Regions from separate parts of the Nocardia sp. XZ_19_369 genome, predicted to be linked through region 3. Evidence: riboswitches for the same ligand, from Rfam matches in the RefSeq annotation. Region 3 holds a riboswitch; each other region holds the start of a gene.
The links. Region 3 has a riboswitch for cobalamin ahead of metE (5-methyltetrahydropteroyltriglutamate--homocysteine S-methyltransferase). Riboswitches for the same ligand answer to the same signal wherever they lie in the genome.
Positions count from the first base shown of each region.

Region 1 (5,386 bases), on a different contig from region 3:
ATCGGGTCGTGGCCTGCCGAACCGGACCTCGCCGCGACGTGCAACCGCGTCGACCTACCGCGCGTCACCGGTGTCGACTTGGTCGGCGCTGTCCCTGAAGGTGCGGGCTCTTGGGACCGCGAGCGTTTCACCGCTGCAGCACCCGGCTGGTTTTCCCCCGACTGGTCACCGTTCACCTGAGGATGATCGCCGTCTTGGTCGTCAGCGAAGGGCGTCGTCGACCTGGGGTTGAATGCTGGAGGCGGGGACCAGGTTCCACTGTTCGAGTTGCTTGCGGATCTGCTCGGCGGCGTCGATGTTGAGGGGGCCGCTGGTCCACATGGCGTAGGGGAGGTTGAGGAAGCGGCCCTCGGTGACGGCGCGGAGTTGGTTGATGCCGGGCTTGGCACGGAGGGCCTCGACCTTCTGGGCGAAGGTCTGCGGCGGGTAGTCGACGAACATGATGGCGTCCGGGTCGGCGGCGGCCAGGCGCTCCCAGGAGACCCTGGTCCAGGTGTCGGCCACGTCGCTGAGCGCATTGTGACCACCGGCGGCGTCCAGGATCGCCTGGGGCGCACCGAAACTGCCGCTGGACATGAGGGAATCGGTGGCGCTGTCGAACAGGAAGATGGTCGGCTTGCGCTCGGCCTGCGGTGCGGCGGTCAGCGCGGCCAGGCGTCGATCCAGGTCGGCGGTCACCTCGGTGGCGCGGTCGGCGCGGCCGGTGATGGCGCCGAGGTTGGTGAGATCGGTGCGCAGCGCCGTCCACGGCTCGACGATGCCGCGCGGGCGTTCACCATTGCGCTGGCGGCAGCTCTCGGTGAGGGTGTAGGCCGCGATCCCGGCCTTGCTCAACGACTCCGGGGTCAGGTTCTTGGCTTCGTCATAGCCGTAGCTCCAGCCCGCGACCATCACGTCGGGTCCCTGCGCGAGCACGGTCTCGCGTGAAGGGTATTCGGGCGCAACAGACTTCAGCTGATCGACAACCGGTCCGTAGTGCCTGCGCAACGTATCGGTGTCGCGCTGCACACTCGACACCGCGACCACCTGATCCTGCGCTCCGAGTGCGAGCGCCATCGAGATCAGATTCCCGTCGTTGACGAACATTCGTTGCGCGGGAGCCGGAAACCGCACGTCCACATCGCAATTCCGGATCGTGAGATCCCCGGACGCCGTGTTCTCCGCACTGCATCCGGCCACCGTCGCGGCCAGTGTGACCGCAACCAACATTCGCAGAGTGTGCTTCATAGATTCGCCTCTCAAGGTATTCAACGGTTCGAGTTCATAGCGTCGCCTCGCGGGGCGTGATCAACAGGTGGGGTTCGCCGGTGTCGGGATGGGGGACGCGGAGGGCGCGGACGCCGAACACCGCGTCGACCACCTCGGGAGCCAGGGCGACGGTCGGCGCGGCGAGGGAGTGGGCGGTGCCGTTGTGTAGCACCAGGATTCGGTCGCAGTAGCGGTCCGCCAGGGTCAGATCGTGCAGCGCCATGATGACGGTTCGTTGCAGGGTGCGCGTCAGCGCGAGGAGTTCGAGTCGGTGGGTGATGTCCAGGTGATTCGTCGGTTCGTCCAGCAGCAGCACCGGGGTGTTCTGCACGAGCGCGCGGGCGAGCAGCACTCGTTGGCGTTCACCGCCGGAGAGTCGATGCACCGGTCGGTCGGCGAATCCGGTGAGATCCACCGTGGCCAACGCCTCTTGGACAGCCTGCTGTTCGAGCGGCGAGCCGGCACCCCATGGCGGCAGGTACGGGGTGAGTCCCAGCGCCACCACCTCGCCGGCGCGCAGGTCAGCCGGTGGGCGCTCGTCCTGTGCGACCATCGCAACCGTGCGGGCCCGCCGGCGCGACGACATCGCGTGCAGCACTTCGCCATCCACCGTTACCCGACCACGCACCGGCCGCCGCACCCCCGCGAGAGTCTGCAACAGCGTCGACTTCCCTGCGCCGTTCGGTCCGACGATCCCGATCGTCTCGCCGGGCTGGATCGCGAAGCTCACGTCGGAGACCACGGTCCGGCGCCCAGCTGCGCATGCGAGCCCGTGCACTTTCAATGCTCCAGCGTTACCAGTGGTTTCGACGCTGTCGCGCGCAGAGCTAGTGGTGCTGGTGATGGCGATGTTGTTACCGCTCATGACTCTCCGAACCGATAACGCCGTCGCCCCATCAGAATCAGGAAGGTGGGGGCGCCGATGAGTCCGGTCAGCACGCCGACGGGGATCTCGATGGGGCGAACCACGATTCGAGTGGCGGCATCGGCCACGACGAGGAACAGCGCACCGCAGAGCGCACAGGCGGGTAACAGATTGCGGTGACGCGGACCGACCAGCAGACGGGCCGCGTGCGGGACAACCAGCCCGACGAAGCCGATACCACCGGAGACCGCCACGAGCACGCCGACCAGCACCGCGAGCAACACGAACAGCGCAATGCGGAGCTCTTTGACGGGAACGCCCAGTGAGGCGGCGGTATCGCCGCCGACGGTCAGCGCGTCGAGCCAGCCACTCGCACCTAGCAGCGCGACAGCCGCGACCACTACCACGCTCAGCGGCAACGCGATTCGCGTCCAGTCGGCGCCCGCGAGGCTGCCGAGCAACCAGAACAGCACCGCCTGGGCGTGCGAAGGATCCGGACGACGGAAGATGAGGTAGCTGCTCAACGCGGCGAACCCGGAGCTGAGCACGGTGCCGGTGAGCACCAGCCGCAACGGCGTCAGCCCGCCCTGCAGCACCGCGATCAGGAACACCAGCCCCGCCGCGACGAACGCACCGACCAGCGCCCCACCGGACAACGCCCACACCCCGGCCCCGGCGAACAACCCGGAGGTGATGACCGCAGCCGCGCCGACCCCCGCACCTGACGAAACCCCGAGCAGGTACGGGTCGGCCAGCGGATTACGCACCAGGGTCTGCATGGCCGCGCCCGCCAGCGCCAGCCCCGCGCCGACGATCGCGGCGAGCACAGTTCGCGGCACCCGCAGCTGCCACACGATGGTGTCCAAGCCGAAGTCGGTCGGCGCCTGCCCGGTCACCCGGTGTTGCAGCACCGTCAATACCGAAGAGACGGGCAAGGTTTCCGCGCCGAAGCCGGTGGCGAGAATCATCGCGCAGATCAGTAAGGCCCCGAGGGCAGGGAAGATGATCGCCGCACGGACACGAGTCATGCCGCCACCCCGCCAGCGCTGGGTTCCGGCATGCGCCGAGCGCGCATGATTCGGTGGTGCTCCACAGGCAAGTCGCGGCCTCTCCAGAGTTGTCCCGGCAGGGGAGGTCTGACTTTCGCCGTGAGGGCGATCACAGTGGCGCGACCGTTCCGGAATTACACCGGATTCCCGCACCCGCCGAGGTTGACGGCAGGACTCTACCGTTCGGTCGGGTTCGCGGCGCCGCGGGGGCAAGGTGTGGAATGGCGACAGTCCACATTCTTTACCTACAGTGGGACAGATGTCGCCGTTCGATGACCGGCACCCGTCCACTGTCGCGGACTGGGACGACGCGCGACGCAAAGCCCGGCTACGGGACACCAGCCTGTGGCACGAGTGGAAGACGTTGCGCCGGACCAGGTCCGCGGTGCTGCGGGTGGTCGTACTGCTGGCCGCCGTACTGGTCGTCTTCGCCCAGTACCTCACCTACGACGTAGAACCCGAACAGGTACGACTCGCCCGCACCGACCCCGCGATCCTGCCCGTCGCCGCCCCGGCCGATCCCGAAGACTGGGACACGGTGGTGGTCGACATGGTCGGGCTCGGCGGCCTGGACGCCAGCGCGACCGCCGCCGCCCTGCCCGCGCTGCGCGGGATGGGCGTGGTCTGGGCCATCCGCTACGACAACGAAGGTATCGACACCAAGGTCATCGCCGACCTGATCGTGCGCGCCACCGAGCTGTCCGGCTTGAAGAACATCGTGCTGGTCGGGCACAGCATGGGCGGGGTGATCGCGTTGGAGGTCGCCAAACACATCCACCTCGACAGCGACCGCCACCTGGCCGGGGTGATCCTGGACTGCACGCCGGTGGACCTGAACGCGGTCCGCCCGGAGAGCCGCGGCCGCGGCGAGGACATGGTGCGCTGGATGCGCTGGCTGCCCGGCGCGCGAGAAAGCCGCCTGCTGCGGCTGGCCGTGGAAACCTATGCGCGCCGCGACCGTTTCGTCTCGTACGGCGGCGATGGCCGACCGCCCGGCATCCGCTTCGGCCGGCTGCGTGTGGTGATGGGCGAGGTGTTGCGGGAGAAGATCTTTTCGCGCAACGCGGCGAGCAACGGGCTGATCGAGGTGCAGTTCACCGCGATCGTGGCGGGCGGCGCGACCAATGATCTGAAGGCGCTGGCCGCGCCGGTGGACGGAAAGCCGCGCCCCGCCATCGTTTTCATCCGTCCGCGCGACCCGAGCCGGGACCGGGTGGTCGATGTCGAGTACTCGCACCAGGTGTTGATCGAGCAGGCCGGCGGCGTGGACGGCACGCTCTCGGTGGTGCAGGCGCGAAACACCGGGCATGCCAATCCGATGCAGCGCCCGGTCGAGTACAACACGGTGATCGACCAGCAGATCCTGCCGTTCATCCAGCAGTACCAGGAGCAGGTCCGGGCGCAGACGACGGCGGCGGCACCGCGCTGAGCAGTTCGAACCAGCATGAGACAAACGGTGTTCGGGCCGGATTTGTCTTGTTTGAATCCCTGCATGTACCGACCACGCACGTTTCTGTTCGGCCGCCAAGGCCGCACCACCGCCGCATTGCTCGCCGTGGCAACCGTTGCGACCCTCGGACTCACCGGCTGCGCGAACAACGACAAGCCGGTCGGTCCCGTCGCCGCGGACACGCCGCTACCCGTTGACGTTCCGGCAGGCACCAAGCTGATCGTCGCCGACCAGTCCGAGCGCCTGCAGTCGGTGCTGCGGATCTCCGGTGAGCTGGACAAGCTGCCGTTCCAGGTCGAGTTCGCCAATTTCGTCGGCGGACCGGCCATTCTCGAAGCCTTCCGCGCCGAGGCCGCCGACGTGGCGCAGGTGGGCGATGTGCCGCCGATCCACGCGTTGATCGCCGGGCAGGACGTGCCGATCGTCGCCGCGTACCAAACCAGCCCGACCGCACTGAAACTAGCGGTGGCGCCGGGCAAGTCGGTGAGCACGCTGACCGACCTGAAGGGCAAGAAGATCGCCTACGCCGAGGGCACCGCCCAGCAGGCTGCGGTGCTGCGCGCGCTGGACAAGGCCGGACTGAAACCCGGTGACGTGCAATTGATCCGGCTGCAGCTGGCCGAGTTCCTCGACGCCGTGCGCACCGCGCAGGTGGACGTCGCGCCGCTGATCGAGCCGAATGTGACTCGGCTGCTGCGTACTCCGGGTGCGTCGCTGATCCCGGACGCGCAGACCGAAGGCATCTACGGCGGGCTCGGCTATCTGTATGCCCGC
Region 1 is NZ_JACVED010000005.1:427,845-433,230, forward strand. Features, by position in the region: gene bioD (dethiobiotin synthase) at 1-180, shown strand, start outside; gene IBX18_RS20865 (ABC transporter substrate-binding protein) at 202-1,227, opposite strand; gene IBX18_RS20870 (ABC transporter ATP-binding protein) at 1,262-1,978, opposite strand; gene IBX18_RS20875 (iron ABC transporter permease) at 2,110-3,141, opposite strand; cobalamin riboswitch at 3,225-3,356, opposite strand; gene IBX18_RS20880 (alpha/beta fold hydrolase) at 3,422-4,591, shown strand; gene IBX18_RS20885 (ABC transporter substrate-binding protein) at 4,655-5,386, shown strand, end outside.
Region 1: linked by a shared signal. The riboswitch ahead of IBX18_RS20875 (iron ABC transporter permease) and the one ahead of metE (5-methyltetrahydropteroyltriglutamate--homocysteine S-methyltransferase) in region 3 are both predicted to bind cobalamin.

Region 2 (5,386 bases), on a different contig from region 3:
TGACGCGTGCTGGAGCGCCGGATAATCGACCACGGCTCGGCACGGGAGTCGAGCCGCTGCCCGAGCGCGGCGCGGGCGCATAAAGCGCCCTGTTCGCGCAATGATTGCGCGACGGTGGTGAGGTCGAGCCGCGCGGCCACGGCGGCATCGTCCCACCCGGTTACGGCGAGTTCGCCGGGGATGGCGCGACCGAGCGCACGGGCGGCGCGGACGACGCCCGCCGCGAGTTCGTCGCTCATCGCCGCGATCGCGTCGGGCGGTTCGGCGGAGGTCAGAAGCGTGGTCGCGACGCGTTCCGCCTCGTCCGCGTCGTTACGCGTACACACCGCGACGGTCACCTCGGCCCAAGCAATGCCGGCCTGCTCGGCCGCCTGCCGATACCCCTCGAGCCGCTGCCGCGTCACTGGGAACGAGACGTCCGCAATGCCCGTGCCAGGCGTTATCGCGCCGACTCGCTGCCTGGACAATGGGAAACTCAGCACCGCGGCACGCTCGGCGCCCGCGAACGCGACGGCACCCACCGCCTGCGCCGCCGCCCGGTTGTCGATGGTGACCAGACCCGATCCGGGCACCGCCGGTCCGCCGTGCACCACCGCGGGACGCTTGGTCGCCTGCACGGCGGGCAGGATCGGGTCGTCGTCGGTGGTGGTCCACACGATGAACCCGTCGACCGCCGCACGCTGGATCCGCTGCGGATCGTCGGCGGCGCCCGTGATCGGCAGAATCGTTATGCCGTAACCACGTTCGGCACACACATCGGCGATTCCGGCCAGAAACGACACCGCCTGCGGATCGTCGAACGCGTAGCTCAGCTGCTCGCCGAGCACGACGCCGAGCGTGCCGGTGCTGCCGCGGCGCAGCGAGCGGGCACTCGGGTCGGGTCCGGCGTAACCCAGTTCGTTCGCCGCCGCCAGCACCTTCGCACGAGCCTGCTCGGAGACCCGGCTCGGCCGGTTGTAGGCATAGGAGGCGGTCATCACCGACACTCCGGCCCGCTCGGCCACCTGCGCGAGCGTCACCCGCTTCGATCCGGCAGAGGAAACCATCGGCTCAGCATAATTGTGTATCGTTACACACATGGCTCGACAACCCGCCGACTCGCCGCGCCCGCTGATCACCTCGGCTTATGTGGCGTTCGCGGCCTTCGGCTCGTTCTGGGGAATCTGGGGCGCGTCCGTGCCACGGGTGGCCAAGCAATCCGGCCTCGGCGCAGGCCAACTCGGGTTCGCCTTGCTGTTCGTCGGTGCGGGCGCGCTGCCCGCGATGCTGCTGGCGGGTCGAGCGTTGGATCGATGGGGATTGCGGGTCGCGTCGGTGGCCATCGGCGCGCTGGGTGGCGTGGGTGCCGGATTGGCGCTGACCGCCCGGGATCTGGTGAGCCTGTGCATCGGGCTGGCGTTCGTCGGGGCGACCAGCGGAGCGGCCGACGTGGCCATCAACGCGGTGGCCGGACGGGCGGAGCGGAGCGCGAGTCGCCCCGTCATCACCCGGGCCCATGGCGCGTTCTCCAGCCTGGTGGTGCTCGGCAGTCTTGCCACCGGATTGGCTGCCGCGGCCGAACTTCCGCTCGCGGTCCCCTTTGTCGTGGTCGCCATCGCCTCGATGGTGACCGGTGCCGCCACGTTCCGGATGCTGCCGGGCCGCGACATACCGGAGGACTACGAGGACTGCACCGCAACAGATTTCGCCGACTCCCACCGATGGCGGATCGCTCCTTTCGTACTCATCGGGGCACTCGGCGCGCTGGCCTTCGCCAGCGAGAACGCGCATCAGAGTTGGAGCGCGGTCTTCGCCGAGGCCGAACTGCACACCGGGCCGGGATCGAGCGCGGTCGCGCCCGCCGTGTTCGCGGGCACGGTCGCGCTCACGCGGTTCGCCGTCGGCGGCGTGCGGGCCGATATGTCCCGCACCGTACTACTCGCCGGAGCTGCGGCCACCGCGGTCGGCACCGTCCTCATCGCCTCGGCGCCAACACTTTTCGTCGCCGCAGCCGGTCTCGCGGTGGCCGCGGCCGGGACCGCGGTGCTGTTCCCGACGCTGCTGGCCGTGGTCTCGCGCAACGTCGACGAGGCCCGCCGCGGCCGCGCGACATCGATCGTCACGATGGTGTCCTACCTCGGATTCCTGCTCGGGCCGGTCTATGTCGGACTCTGGGCCGACGCCGTCGGGCTGCGCGGTGCCATGCTGGCCGTCGCGGTACTCGCTGCCGGACTGTTCCTGCTGACACCGGTATTGCTGCGCCGCAGCGGATTCGGTAAACGCGGTGCGGCCGATCAGGTCGACTCGGCAATGAGGTGGAGGTAGGCGGTGTCGAGCGGGATATCGACCGCATACCAGGCTGCGGGTCGGTCGTCGTCGCGGGGACACCAAGCGGACGCGATGCACAGCCGGGCCACTTCCCCTGCGGCCAAGCCGGGGAGATGCCACGCGATTCCGGCCGGATCTGCATATCGCACACCGTAATCGGTGCTGTCGTCCGAGCCGGTCGACAACAGCCGCGCCCACCTGACGGGCATCAGCCGACCGTCCGCGGCCTGCATTGCGAGCAGCTCCGCATCCGGGCCGCCGATCGACACCATGAAGTGCTCGTTCTCGACACTCACCGCCGCGAGGCATTCGCCGGAGTCCTGGCCGCCGTACGCATCGGCGGGCAGGTCGGTCAGCGCGGCCGAGACGACCAGTCCGGACACCTCGGCGCGCGCCTGCACCTGCCAGATTCCGGCCCACACGGGGACCGGTGGGCCGTCGTCCCAGGGCTTGACATCGATGCCGCCGATCAGCAGATCGACCGTTGCGGTCCGGTGCCGCCAGCGATGCAGATGGGAACCATTCGCCAAGCGCCACAGGGTATTCGACTCCGCCGGTAGCACATCCGCCGCGAGCGTGACGGAGAACTCGACGGTGCCGAGGGGCGTGTCGATCACCGCTGGGCGACGGTCTGCCTGAGCCAGCTGGTCGGTGGGGAGCATCCGCCTATCATCCAGGGTTGCCGACCGGCGTATCCCGGATACCCGAACGTACCGCAATCCGGCTGCTCGTCGGCGTCAGGAATAGCAGACGGTATGGTCTGAATCCGGCGTAGGGAACACCGGTGCGAATCCGGGGCTGTCCCGCAACTGTCACCGAGGAGCGATCCGCCGATTCATGGTCACGGCCTACCCAGGCTGGAAGACCGGCGGGGAGCGTTGATCCGGGAGCCAGGATACCTGCGCCGTGGTACCGGGAACTCACCCACGAGGATGGCAATGGACAAGTACACAGCGGTGCGGCCCGGGCTCGGTCGCCGTTCCTTTCTGCTCGGGAGCGCGGGTGCGCTCGCGCTGGGCGGCCTGCTCGCGGGTTGCGGCACCGAAGGCGGCCCAGCGGCGCCGGATGGACCACCGCGAGCGGGCGGACGCCTGCGGTCGGTGATCGCGGGGCGGTCGGCGAGCGCGGACGTGCTCGATCCGCACGAGGCCGGTAGTTCGGCGGGTGGCGCGGTGTCGAAGAACGTGTGGGACAAGCTCGTCGCCTACAACAACGACCTGACGTTGCGCTATCGGCTGGCGGAGTCGTTGGAGCCCAATGCCGACGGCAGCCAGTGGCGGATCACGCTGCGCCGTGGCGTGGTGTTCAGCGACGGCTCGCCGTTGACGGCGCGGGATGTGCTGTGGAGTTTCGAGCGGATGCTCGACCCCGCCAAGAAGTCGTCCGGCGATCTGGCCAACATCGACATGTCGCGCACCCGCGCCGACGGCGATCTCGGTGTGCTGGTGACGATGAAAACGCCGCTGGCCGACTTCGGTTCGGTGCTGGCGGGCTGGTACTGCTACATCGTGAAGGAGGGCACCGGCACCATCGATGGATCATCGCTGCCGGTGGGCACCGGTCCGTTCGCCTTGCAGCGGTGGTCGCCCGGCGACCGAACACTGTTGCGGCGCAACGACCGATACTGGGACGGACGGCCCCTGCTCGACGAGGTGGAGATCATCCAGATCGCGGAGACCGAGGCACGGGTCAATGCCTTCCTGTCCGGGGAAGCCGATGTGGTGCACGAGATCTCGTACTTGCAAGCGCGCACCCTGGAGCGCGACCCCGGTACGACCGTGGTGGTCCCGCCCGCCGGCCTGATGGGCGCGTTCCAGATGCGGGTGGACACACCGCCGTTCGACGACGTGCGGGTCCGGCAGGCCATGCGTCTCGCCGTGAACCGCCAGGCCATGGTCGATTCCGTGTATTACGGCTACGCCGAGATCGGCAACGACGTCTACGGCAAGGGTACGCCCTTCTACCACGACGGTCTGCCGCAGCGGACCTATGACCCGCAGCGCGCGCGAGAGCTGTTGCGGGAGGCGGGCAAAGAGAATCTGACGGTCACGCTGCCGACCGCCGACGGCTCGCCGGGCATGCTCGACTCCGCGACATTGTTCGCCGAGCACGCGAAGGCTGCCGGGATCAACATCCGGCTCGAATCGGTGCCCGCGGACACCTACTTCTCCCAGGTCAGCGGTAAAGCACCGCTGTCGCACATCGGTTGGTGGAACTACAGTCTCGATTACTTCTACGGCCAGACCATGACCAGCACCTCACCCAGCAACGGCACCGGCTGGCGGCGGCCTGGGTGGGACGCGAAGTTCGCCGAGGCGCGCGCCGCGATGGACCCGCAACGCCGCCGCACGCTGTATCACGAACTCCAGGAAGAACTCTGGAACGAGGGCGGATACATCCTGCACAGCTTCGCCAAACGTCCCGACGCGGCGAAGAACCATGTGCGCGGCGTACGCAGCGGGGTGCCCGGCACCGACGACTGGGCGAACTACGCCACCACCTGGTTGGCGACGTAGCAGCGCCGTGATCGCCTATATCGCACGGCGTGTCGGCGGTGGGATCGGTGTGCTGTTCGCCGTCGCGCTCGTGGTCTTCTGGTTGTTCGAAGCACTGGACTCGGATGCGGCCACGGTGCTGCTGTCGCGCGACGGTGGCGGCGACCCCGCGCCGGAGCAGTTGACCGCGTTGCGCGCCGAGCTCGGGCTGGACCGGCCCGCACCGGTGCGCTTCGCCGAGTGGCTGTTCGCTTTTCTCCAGGGCGATCTCGGCCATTCGCTGATCTCGGGGCGCCCGGTGAGCGATGTCCTGCTCGGCCGCGCGACCAACAGTGTCACCCTCGCGCTGCTCACCGCCGCGCTGCTGATCCCGCTGGCGCTCGCGCTCGGACTGGTGGCGGGAGTCCGCGCCGGGACCCGGACCGATCGGGTGATCAGTGCGGTCGCGCTCGCGGCGGAGTCGGTGCCGTCCTTCGTGTTCGGTGTGCTGCTGGTGGCGACGGTGTCGCTGTCGCTGCACCTGTTGCCAGCTGTCTCCCTATTGCCGACCGGCATGAGCGCGTGGCAGCGGCCGGAGATCCTGG
Region 2 is NZ_JACVED010000009.1:494,592-499,977, forward strand. Features, by position in the region: gene IBX18_RS32785 (LacI family DNA-binding transcriptional regulator) at 1-1,046, opposite strand, end outside; gene IBX18_RS32790 (MFS transporter) at 1,078-2,304, shown strand; gene IBX18_RS32795 (hypothetical protein) at 2,274-2,969, opposite strand; cobalamin riboswitch at 3,025-3,229, shown strand; gene IBX18_RS32800 (ABC transporter substrate-binding protein) at 3,246-4,823, shown strand; gene IBX18_RS32805 (ABC transporter permease) at 4,831-5,386, shown strand, end outside.
Region 2: linked by a shared signal. The riboswitch ahead of IBX18_RS32800 (ABC transporter substrate-binding protein) and the one ahead of metE (5-methyltetrahydropteroyltriglutamate--homocysteine S-methyltransferase) in region 3 are both predicted to bind cobalamin.

Region 3 (5,386 bases):
TGGCGGCGAGGGATGAGTTCCAGGTCGCGGCAGCAACCGGTCAAGCGGGCCGAGGAACCGTGTGAGCGGTACACGTCACGGCGGCGGCAGCGGCTGCGGCCGGAGACCGAATTCGAGTGAGGTGGTGGGTCGGTGCCTCCCGTGGGTGGGAGGCACCGACCGTCAGCGGGCGGCGTTTTCCGGAAGTAGGTGCGCGAGTAGCAGTTTGATCAGCAGGAGCGGAGCGAACCAGGCTACGACGTGCGGGATAATGAGCATACTGGTGGTGATGGTGAGTGCGGCGGCGGTGGCGCCGAAGGCGATGGGGCGGCGTAGCTCGCGCGGGGCGGCCGTGACCAGGGCGGCCCCGGTGAGGGCGGAGGCGTAAATGACGGTGGCGGCGAGCCAGGTGAAGCCGGGGACCACCAGGGCGAGCAGGAACGGCTGGACGTGGATGGCGACGAAGGCGAGGTGGTGCAGGCTGGTTCGATCCGGACGGTGATACCAGCGCTTCGCCGAATCGGTGGCGTTGACGACCGCGCCGCCGAACATGTCGAAGGCGACCAGCGTGACGACGGCGACGCTCAGCCAGGACAACTGGGCGTGCAGCGCCAAGCCGAAAGCCAGTGCGGCGCCGCCGAATGCCGCGCCGAAGCCGGTGACGACCTCACCACGTGTGGCATTCGGGGCGATCAATCGATCCGTGAGATTCATCGACGGATTCCTTCCACGCAGATCTGTACCATCGGGTCGGCCAGTTCGCGCAGGGACACCTGCGGATCGACCAATGCCTGGACGAGACACCCCTCGATGGCGCCGACGACGACTGCGGCATGTGGTTCGCCGATGTCGGGTCGCAACTCACCGTCGGCCCGTGCCTGCCGCAGCAGATCCGCGACGGCCGAGCGGTATTCGCGATACACCGTCGCCATATCGAGCGGTGGATTCGACGCCCAGACGTCCAGCAGGACGCGCGCATGGTCGGGGTGCGCGGCGAGCATCTCGACCGTCCCGCGGATCAGCCTGGTCAGCCGATCCAGTGCGGTGCCGTCGCCGAGCTCGGCCAGCACCTGTCCGCTGCTCTCGGCATAGCTCTGGAAAACCCCGGCCAGCAACGCATCTCGGCTGTCGAAGTACAGATACACGCTGCCCTTGGCGATGCCCGCCTCGGCGGCGACGTCCTCGATACGCGAGGTGGCGAAGCCCTTGCGGGCGAACACGCGCACGGCGGCCTCGAGAATCTCCGCTCGGCGGGCGACCCGGTCGACTTTCTTCGGCATGATTCGATTATGAATGACCAGTCAGTCATAAACAAGTGTGCAGTTCAGCCCTCTCCGCGAACACGAAGGGGGCTGAACTTCACAAAGCCGGAGCGATCAGCGCACAGCCGTCGCAGCGGCCACCATGTTCCGCAGTGACGCCGCCACCTCGGCCTGCCCACGGGTCTTCAGCCCGCAGTCCGGATTGACCCACAGCCGTTCGGCGGGAACGGCTTTCAGCGCCGCACGCAAGGACGTGGTGATCTCCTCGACGCTGGGCACCCTGGGCGAGTGGATGTCGTACACGCCCGGCCCGACACCCAGGTCGAAGCCCGCCGCGTTGAGGTCGTCGAGCACCTCCATCCGGGAGCGCGCCGCCTCGATCGAGGTCACGTCGGCGTCCAGTCCGGCGATCGCGTCGATCACCTCGCCGAACTCCGAGTAGCAGAGGTGGGTGTGCACCTGGGTGGCGTCCGAGACGCCGGAGGTGGCGATCCGGAACGCCTGCACCGACCAGTCGAGGTAGGCCTGCTGGTCGATCTTGCGCAGCGGCAGCAACTCCCGCAGCGCCGGCTCGTCCACCTGGATGATGCGGATACCCGCGGCCTGCAGGTCCACCGTCTCGTCCCGGATGGCCAGCGCGACCTGCCGTGCCGAATCGCCGAGCGGCTGGTCGTCGCGCACGAACGACCAGGCGAGGATGGTGACCGGCCCGGTGAGCATGCCCTTCACCGGCTTGTCGGTGAGCGACTGCGCGTAGCTGATCCAGTCGACGGTCATCGGCGCGGGCCGGGTCACGTCGCCGAACAGGATCGGCGGTCGCACGCAGCGCGAACCGTAGGACTGCACCCAGCCCTGCTCGGTGGCGGCGAAGCCGTCGAGCTGTTCGGCGAAGTACTGCACCATGTCGTTGCGCTCCGGCTCGCCGTGCACCAGCACGTCGAGGCCCAGCTTCTCCTGCAGCGCAATGACATCGGCGACCTCGGCGCGCATCCGGCGGATGTACTCGGCCTCGTCGATCTCGCCCTTGCGGAACGCGGCCCTGGCCAACCGGATCGCCGAGGTCTGCGGGTACGAGCCGATGGTCGTGGTCGGCAGCGGCGGCAGGTGCAGCCGTTCCTGTTGCAGCGCACGGCGTTCCTCGGCGGGCGCACGCCTGCTGGCGTCCGGGCCGAGCGCCGCCAACCTGGCCCGCACCTGGGCGTCGTTCAGCCGGGGGTCGGACTGCCGCGTCGCCAATGCCGCACGCACGTCGGCCAATTCGGCGCTGATCGCCTCGGTGCCCTCGGTCAGCGCGGTCGCCAGCAGCCGAACCTCGGCCACCTTCTCCGTGCCGAACGCCAGCCAGGATCGCAGCCGGTCGTCCAGCCCGGTCTCCGCGGCGAGCGTGTACGGCACGTGCAGCAGCGAGCACGAGGTCGAGACCGCCACCGACGCAGCGCTACCCAGCAGGGTGCCCAGGGTGGACAGTGCCTGGTCGAGATCGGCTCGCCAGACGTTGCGGCCGTCGACCACGCCGGCCACCAGCAGCTTGCCCGCCAGGGCCGGAACGCCCACCACATCGGAAACGCCGGTGCCTGCGGTGAAGTCGAGCGCGATGCCCTCGATGTCGGTGCCAGCCAGCGCGGTCAGTGCCGCGTCGGGATGGCCGAAGTAGGTCGCCACCAGGATCGCGGGGCGCTGCGACGACGCGGACAGGTCGGTGTAAGTGCTACGGACCAGGTCGATTTCGTCGTGGGTGAGGTCGGTGACCAGCGCAGGCTCATCGATCTGCACCCAGCCGACCCCTGCCTCGGCCAGCAGCCGGAGCAACTCGCGATACAGCGGGACGAGTTCGGTGAGCCGGTCCAACGGCGCACCGCCGGTGGCCTTGGCCAGTTTCAGGAAGGTGATCGGCCCGACCACCACCGGGCGCGCGTTCGCGCCGAGCTCGGCCGCCTCGCGCACCTCGTCCAGCAGCTTCGCCGGGTTCAGCGAAAACACGGTGTCCTGGCCGATTTCCGGCACCAGATAGTGGTAGTTGGTGTCGAACCACTTGGTCATCTCCAGCGGTTCCACCGTGTCGGTGCCGCGGGCGGCGGCGAAGTACCGGTCCAGTGGCTCGGCGATCCCGGCGACCCGCTGCGGCAGTGCGCCGAGCAGCTGGGCGGTGTCGAGCACCTGGTCGTAGTACGAGAAGGTGCCCACCGGGATCGAATCCAGGCCTGCCGCTTGTAATTCGGTGAGCTGGGCGTGGCGCAGCTCGCGCGCGACGGCGTGCAACCGGTCGGCGTCGATCTTGCCCGCCCAGTAGGCCTCGGTGGCCCGCTTGAGCTCGCGCCGCGGTCCGACCCTAGGTAGCCCGAGAACCGTTGCGGTGAACGGTGTCTGATTTACAACAGTCACGTTGTCTCTCCAGTGCTGGTGCCATTCGCGAGCGCAGCGAGCGATCATGCACGCAGCGCCCTTTGGCGAACGACGAAGTCGTAAGCCAACGCCATACGGGTTGCGCGGCTACCTCGATACGCCAGGAGATTCGACAGAACTAGAGCCCGACATATCAGTACTGGTAGAACCGCGCGCCCAGATCCACGAGGCGGTGGCCGCCGGATACGGCGTATCCGACACGGCTGGCAGGTCTTCGGACTCACAGGCACCGGCCTCGCGGCCGACCTACTGGCCGTCGCTTCCCGGGCATCGTGCCCAGTGCGTGTGACGGCGGTCGTTCCTGCTCACCGCTGCGGGACAGTCCCGGATTCCCACCGGGTTCCCTCTCGCCCGGCCACCCTTTCGGGGCGGTCGAACTCGACTCCGCTGCGCGACGACGGGGCTCCATCTCGTACGCGCCGCAGTGAACCAGCTGCACCTACGAGCATAGGGCGCGCGGCGCGGTGGTGGGCGGCCGGGCGGGGGAGCGGCGTCTTCGATCATTTGCCCATCACTGTTTGGTCATTTGACCAAGTCTGTGAGGAAGCCCACGGAACTCGGGTGTAGCCCCTCTTTCCGGAATGCGTTTAAGGTTGTCCCCTCGGGGGGAGGGCTCCCGCGTGGGGAAACGATTGCAGGAGTACGCGTGGTGACTGAACGGTCGGTATCGATCGTCATTCCAACCTACATCGGGACGGCCGACGGCCTGGATCTACTCGATGTCCAACTGGGCGCCTTGACGCGTCAAGATTATAGGGGGGAATTCGATGTCGTCATAGCCGACAACGGATCCCCGATCGATGTGAAACTCCATATCGAAACTCATCCGCTGCAAGGCCGCCTCGAACTACGCTATGTGGACGCGTCGGGGACCTCCGGTGCGGCATTTGCCCGTAATGTCGGCGCGACGCAAGCCGCCGGCACGATCCTGTTGTTCTGCGATCACGACGACCAGGCCCATTCCAATTGGATCAGCCGGATGGTCGCGTTCCTGGACGAGGGGTACGACCTGATTTGCTCTGCGGTCGAAGGTGATTCGCTCAACGCGGCCAATCCGCGCCACGTCGCCAACATCCCGACCCCCGACAAATTCCAGCCGACCGGCGTTTATGCACCTGTGATCATCGGGACCAGCATGGCGTGCCGGGCGGAGGTGTATCGGAAGCTGGGCGGCCAGGACACCAGCTACGCCGCCAACGAGGATCTCGAATTCGGCTGGCGGGCCCATCGCGAGGGATACCGTCTCGGATATCTGCCGGAGGCGCTCGTCGCCTATCGATACCGGCAGGGCTTCCGTCCCGGATATCGGCAGGGACGCAGCCGGGGCATCGGCCTCGCCCGGCTGAATGCGGAATTCCCGAACAATGGGTTGCCGGAAATTCACCTGCCGGAAGTCTTGTTACGCATGATTCGTCTGCCATTCACCCGTGGATTGGTTGCCGAGGAGCGCGGACTGATGATCGGCCTCGCCGTCGGTCAGTTCCGCGGCGGGCTCCGCCATCGCACGATGCACTGGATCTGACAGTGTGACGCGCGGATGAACGCATCTTCGCAACGCCGCCGGACGGCGTTGTGAAGATGCTTGCGAAGGGCCCTTCCGTGTCTGTGAGGCGGGTGGGTCCGGGTACCTTAGGCCAATGTTCACGAAAGTCTTGGTTGCCAATCGGGGCGAGATCGCCATCAGGGCCTTCCGCGCGGCCTACGAGCTCGGCGTTGGGACGGTGGCCGTCTTCCCGTACGAG
Region 3 is NZ_JACVED010000004.1:467,150-472,535, forward strand. Features, by position in the region: gene IBX18_RS17465 (hypothetical protein) at 163-693, opposite strand; gene IBX18_RS17470 (TetR/AcrR family transcriptional regulator) at 690-1,259, opposite strand; gene metE (5-methyltetrahydropteroyltriglutamate--homocysteine S-methyltransferase) at 1,356-3,671, opposite strand; cobalamin riboswitch at 3,853-3,992, opposite strand; gene IBX18_RS17480 (glycosyltransferase family 2 protein) at 4,291-5,166, shown strand; gene IBX18_RS17485 (pyruvate carboxylase) at 5,282-5,386, shown strand, end outside.